Regions from separate parts of the Burkholderia torrens genome, predicted to be linked through region 1. Evidence: predicted binding sites of a transcription regulator. Region 1 holds the regulator's gene; the other holds the start of a gene.

What was found. The regulator FNR, encoded in region 1, switches genes on or off when oxygen is low (the NO sensors DNR and NnrR bind a similar motif). The targets are predictions, from matches to a motif close to TTGATNNNNATCAA.
Region 2: the regulator FNR is predicted to act here: its motif matches at 1,850-1,863, upstream of clpB (ATP-dependent chaperone ClpB).

What each region holds. Positions count from the first base shown of each region.
Region 1 covers NZ_OZ480212.1:3,159,944-3,163,149, reverse strand. The annotation lists gene AC5LXX_RS30420 (LysE/ArgO family amino acid transporter) at 1-506, opposite strand, end outside; gene AC5LXX_RS30415 (LysR family transcriptional regulator ArgP) at 617-1,510, shown strand; gene fnr (fumarate/nitrate reduction transcriptional regulator Fnr) at 1,559-2,305, opposite strand; gene AC5LXX_RS30405 (universal stress protein) at 2,408-2,875, opposite strand.
Region 2 covers NZ_OZ480211.1:2,067,326-2,070,531, forward strand. The annotation lists gene clpB (ATP-dependent chaperone ClpB) at 1-1,777, opposite strand, end outside; gene AC5LXX_RS09465 (Rrf2 family transcriptional regulator) at 1,935-2,453, opposite strand; gene AC5LXX_RS09470 (group III truncated hemoglobin) at 2,704-3,206, shown strand, end outside.

The DNA of each region.
Region 1 (3,206 bases):
AGCCCGAGGAACCACACGACGCTGACCGTCATCGCGCCGATCGCGAACGCGAGCCGCGCGCCTTCCGGCTCGCGTGCGCCGGCCGTGCCGATCAGCAGGAACGTGTCGAGATACACGTGCGGATTGAGCCAGGTGAACGCGAGCGTCATCAGCACGATCGAGAGCGCGCCTTGCGATGGCGGCGCGACCGCGTCGCCGCGCACGTCGAGCGTTGCGTGACCCGGCTTGAACGCGCGGCGCAGCGCGTTGATGCCGAACCAGGCGAGATACGCGAGGCCGACGTACAGCACCGCATGAACGAAGGTCGGATAGCGTTCGACGAGCACCGACGCGCCGCCGACGCCCGCGCCGATCAGGATCATGTCGGACACCGCGCACAGCAGCACGATCTTGCCGACATGCGCGCGCATGATGCCTTGGCGGAGGACGAACGCGTTCTGTGCGCCGATGGTGACGATGAGCGAACCGCACAGGGCGGCGCCGTGGGAAAAAGCGAGCCAGTTCATGATGATGGGCAGCGGTGGAAGCAGTAGACGAATGAATCGGGTAGCGCTAGTCTGCGGTCAGCATGAGAATAAGAGAAGCTAATTCACCTAATGCGGATTAAGGAAATCTAATGCTCGACTACGCGTTGCTCGATGCCCTCGCGGCCGTGATCCGGCACGGTTCGTTCGAGCGGGCGGCCAAGGAGCTGAATGTCACGCCGTCGGCCGTGTCGCAGCGCGTGAAGCTGCTGGAGGAGCGCGTCGGCAGCGTGCTCGTCAAGCGCGGGCAGCCGTGCGTCGCGACGACGTCGGGTGCGCTGCTGTGCCGGCATACCGAGCGCGTGCAGTTGCTCGAAGCCGAACTGGGCGGCCGGATGCCGGCGCTGCCGGGCCAGATCGCGAGCGCGTGGCCGACGTTGCGCGTGGCCGTCAACGACGACAGCGTCGCGACGTGGTTCATCGACGCGGTCGGGCCGTTCTGCACGGAGCGCGAGACGTTGCTCGACCTCGTGATCGACGACCAGGATTACACGGCGTCGCGCATTCGCGACGGCAGCGTGCAGGGCGCCGTGACCGCGCAGGCCGAGCCGATCCAGGGATGCCGCTCCGAGCGGCTCGGGCGCATCCGCTATCGCGCGGTGTGCTCGCCGGTGTTTTACGAACGCTATTTCGGTGCGGGCATCACGCGCGACGCGCTGCGCCGCGCGCCGTGCGTGATGTTCAATCCGAAGGACGGGCTGCAGGCGCGTTTCATCCGGCGCGTGACACGCGCGGATCTCGATCCGCCGCAGCACTGGATACCGCACGTCGCGGGTTATCTGCGCGCATGCGAAACGGGATTGGGATGGGGGATGTGCCCGGACCGGATGGTCGATCGCCAACTGGCGGCGGGCGAGCTGGTGGACATGTCGCGCGGGCGGACCGTCGACATCGATCTCTACTGGCAGAGCTGGCGTCTGTCGATCGGCTGGCTCGACGACTTCAGCGCGGCGCTGAAGGCGCGCGCCGCGCTGTTTCTCGATTGATTCGGGGTGCGATGCAGGCGGCGCGCGAGCCGTGCGCGCCGCGCGGGATCAGACGTGCTGCAGGCCGTCGAAGTCGACGATCTGCACGTGGCGGCCCTGCATTTCGATCAGGCCGCGCTTCTGGAACTTCGACAGCGTGCGGCTGACCGTTTCGAGCGTCATGCCGAGATAGCTGCCGATGTCTTCGCGCGTCATCCGCAGGTTGAATTCCGACGGCGAGTAACCGCGCTTCAGGTAGCGCGACGACACGTCGAGCAGGAAAGCGGCGACGCGCTCCTCGGCATTCAGCGAACCGAGCAGCATCGTTTGCGACGTTTCGCGCACGATCTGTTCGCTCATCAGCTTGTGCATGCGCAGCTGCATCGAGCCGGCTTCGGAGCACAGGGTCTTCAGCGCGCTGTACGGGATCACGCAGACGGAGCTGTCTTCCAGCGCGACCGCGGTGCGCGGGTGGGTGTCGTCGCAGATACCGTCGAGGCCGAGCGCTTCACCGGCGAGATGCAGGCCCGTGACCTGTTCGCGGCCGTCATGGCGCGTCGCGACGGTTTTCAGCGAACCCGAGCGCACGGCGTACAGGTTGTCGAATGCGTCGCCTTCGCGGAACAGCGCTTCGCCGCGCTTGACGGGGCGAGCCGCGCAGATGACCGACTCGAGGCGGTTGAGTGCTTCGGGTGCCAGGCCCTGCGGCATGCACAGGTGCCGCATTGCGCATGACGAGCAGTGCGCGGCCTGGCGAGGCGCCCAGCTACCGGCATGAGGCGTGGCGGCGGGACGTGTGGCGACGGGCGTCAGCATGATCGTTTACTCCGGCGTTGAATCGACGGAATCATTGTCCCACCGCAAGTTGCCGCTGTCGGGTGACAAAACGTCGCGACCGGCGGCGCATGCCGGATGCCGTCAGGCGGCGGGTTCGTCGACGTTGGCGGCCGCCGGAATCAGCAGCACGGGCAGCGTGGCGTGCCGCACGCATTGCTCGGCGATGCTGCCGAGCACGAGGCGGCGGAACCCGCGGCGGCCGTGCGTGCCGAGCACGAGGAGATCGGCGCCGAACGCCTTCGCGCCGTCGAGGATCAGCGACGACACATCGTTGATCGACGTCGCTTCGTTCAGCCGCGTTTCGCCTTTCACGCCGGCGGCCTGCATCAGCTTCGTGAAATCCTGCGCGAGTTCGTTGCCCTGCGCGACGAGCTGATCGCGCAGCACGGACGGATCGTAGCCGGGCACGTTGTAGTAGATCGCGGCGTTCTCGACGACGTAGAACGGCTGCAGTTCTGCGCCGTGCGCTTTCGCGAGCGCCAGCGCGGCATCGAACGCGTGGCGGGACGTGTCGCTGCCGTCGACGGCAACCAGAATACGCTTGTACATAGTGTCTCCGAGTGGCGAGTTGAAACGAAGTCGGCCGGATGGCCGATCAGGCTGGGCAATGCGCGATGCTGCGAGGCAGAGTAAACCAACGGCGGGGACTTTGCAGTGAGGTACTCGTCGGGGCGCGTGGCTGCGTCGCGCGACGTGCGGTGCGTGGCTCGGTCGTGGTCGCCGTTCGCGTCGGCGGGCGGGAACGCATGAGCAGGCAGCGGCATGACGCGTTGCATGGGTACGCGCATCGATGCACCGCACGTATCGCCATTCAATCGCAATCGCGCCGTTTCGGCATGACTTCGATCAACGCATGTGCATCGGCACGATTCGCGGCGTG
Region 2 (3,206 bases), on a different replicon from region 1:
AACGGCGGATCGCGTCGGCCACCGCGCCGATCGCCTCATGCTGGCCGACCACGCGCTCGTGCAGCTTTTCCTCGATGTGCAACAGCTTCTCGCGTTCGCCCTGCATCATTCGCGACACGGGAATCCCCGTCGAACGCGACACGACTTCCGCGATTTCCTCGGCGCCGACCTGCGTACGCAACAGGCGCGGACGCGTCGGGCTGTGCTGCTCCTGCTCTTCGGCCTGCGTGACCTGCTTCAGCTGTGCCTCGAGCTGCGGCAGCTTGCCGTACTGCAGCTCGGCGACCTTCTCCAGCTTGCCGTCACGCTGCAGCCGCGCGATGTCCGCCCGCACCTTCTCGATTTCTTCCTTGAGCTGTGCGCTGCCCTGCACCGCGGCCTTCTCGGCGGTCCAGATCTCTTCCAGGTCCGCATACTCGCGGCCGAGGCGGTCGATCTCTTCCTCGATCAGCTGCAGGCGCTTCTGCGACGCTTCGTCCTGCTCCTTCTTCACGGCTTCGCGCTCGATCTTCAGCTGGATCAGCCGGCGGTCGAGCTTGTCCATCTCTTCGGGCTTCGAATCGATTTCCATCTTGATCTTCGAAGCGGCTTCGTCGATCAGGTCGATGGCCTTGTCGGGCAGGAAGCGGTCGGTGATGTAGCGGTGCGACAGCTCGGCCGCGGCGACGATCGCCGGGTCGGTGATGTCGACGCCGTGGTGCAGTTCGTACTTCTCCTGCAGCCCGCGCAGGATTGCGATCGTCGCCTCGACGCTCGGCTCGTCGACGAGCACCTTCTGGAAGCGGCGCTCGAGCGCGGCGTCCTTCTCGATGTACTTGCGGTATTCGTCGAGCGTGGTCGCGCCGATGCAGTGCAGCTCGCCGCGCGACAGCGCCGGCTTCAGCATGTTGCCCGCGTCCATCGCGCCTTCGGCCTTGCCCGCGCCGACCATCGTGTGGATTTCGTCGATGAAGACGATCGTCTGGCCTTCGTCCTTCGCGATGTCGTTGAGCACGGCCTTCAGGCGCTCCTCGAATTCGCCGCGATACTTCGCACCGGCGAGCAGCGCGGCCATGTCGAGCGACAGCACGCGCTTGCCTTTCAGCGTCTCCGGCACCTCGCCGTTGACGATCCGTTGCGCGAGCCCCTCGACGATCGCGGTCTTGCCGACGCCCGGCTCGCCGATCAGCACCGGGTTGTTCTTCGTGCGGCGCTGCAGGATCTGGATCGAGCGGCGGATTTCGTCGTCGCGGCCGATCACCGGGTCGAGCTTGCCCGCACGCGCGCGCTCGGTCAGGTCGACCGTGTATTTCTTCAGCGCTTCGCGCTGGCTTTCCGCGTCCTGGCTGTGCACCTGCGAGCCGCCGCGCACCGCGGCGATCGCCGCTTCGAGCGCCTTGCGCGTGAGGCCGTGCTGGCGCGCGAGCTTGCCGGCTTCGCCCTTGTCGTCGGACACGGCGAGCAGGAACATCTCGCTCGCGATGAACGTGTCGTTGAGCTTCTGCGCTTCCTTGTCGGCCTGGTTCAGCAGCCCGGCCAGTTCACGGCCGATCTGGATGTCGCCGCCCGTGCCCGTCACTTGCGGCAGGCGCGAGATGGCTTCGTTCAGCGCGCCCTGCAGCGCCTGAATGTGAACACCCGCGCGCGACATCAGCGAGCGGGCGGAACCGTCCTGCTGCGCGACCAGCGCCGCGAGGACGTGAACGGGTTCGATGTATTGATTGTCGCGGCCTGCCGCGAGGCTTTGCGCGTCCGCGAGTGCTTCCTGGAACTTGGTGGTGAGCTTGTCGATTCTCATTTAGTCGAGACCTCCAATTTTCGATTAACACCAAGATGAGGATGGTTATGCGGCTTTCAAGCGAAATTCGGGTTGATTCAGCGCAAAAATTGCTGGATTGGCTGGAAGCGGCTTTCGGACGGGCCGCGCCCGGATCGCGGGGCGCGGCGCCCGCGTGTCAGCCGGCCGCCGACGGCGGCTCGACGATCGCCGGCGCGTCGTCCTGTGGCGCGTCGGCACGCACGAGCGCACCCGGACGGATACCGAGCAGCGCCGCGATCGGCGACGCGGGCTCGACGAGTTCACTGAGCCGGTGACGGTCGAGTTCGGCGAAAAACGCGTCGCGCGCGGCCGCCAGCACACCCTTCAGGCGGCACTGCGGCTCGATCACGCAGCCGCGCGATTCGCCGCTGTCGGTCGGAAAGCAACCGACCAGCGCGAAGTCGCTCTCGGTCGCGCGCACGACCTCGCCGACCGTCAGCTGCAGCGATTGCGGGAAGAGCCGCAGCCCGCCATTGCGGCCGCGAACCGTGTCGACCCATCCCAGCTCGCCGAGCTGCTGCACGACTTTCATCAGATGGTTCTTCGAGATGCCGTAGGCATCCGAGATCTCCTGGATCGTCGCGAGCCCCTCTCCGCGTACGGCAAGGTACAGCATCACGCGCAGCGAATAGTCGGTGTAGTCGGTGAGTCTCATGAGCGGATACGGAAGTGAGCGAACGTGTCCCGATGACGTGAGGCGGGCCGATCGCGGTGCCCGCGGGATCGGCCGACGGTCCCGTTCCGCGCCCCGGGTTGCCGGGATCGCGTGCGCGCAATAAGATGCGTGACAGTTACACGTTTTCAGCGGGTATTGGACGCTATTTTGCGTCAAAATCCGACCGGCGTCCTGCCTGACACCCACGTCACCGCCCGTCGGCGCCCCGATCTACCGGCCCCTTTTTGCCATGACCGCCCTGCCCGCCTCGCCCGATACCGCACCGGCCCGCCCTCGCGATGCCGAGCCGACCGAAGACAACATCCGCGATCTCGTCTACGCGTTCTACGACCGCGTGCGCGCCGATCCGCTGCTCGGGCCCGTGTTCGACGCGAAGCTGGCCGGGCGCTGGGACGACCACCTGCCGAAGATGGTCACGTTCTGGTCGAGCCTCGTGCTCGGCACCAAGGGCTATCGCGGCAACGTGCAGCAGGCGCACCAGCCGCTCGACGGGATCGAGCCGGCCCATTTCAGCCGCTGGCTGTCGCTGTTCCTGAAGACCGTCGAGGCGCGCTACGCGCCGCCCGCGGCGATCCGCTTCATGGAGCCCGCGCTGCGGATCGCGCAGAGCCTGCAATTGAGCCGGTTCGGCTGGGATTACCGGATTCCGCCCGAGCAGCAGGCATTGCTCGACGCGATCGCGCCGCGCCGCCGCGACGCGGACGACGATCCGCACGCGCAGCCGTCGCGTGC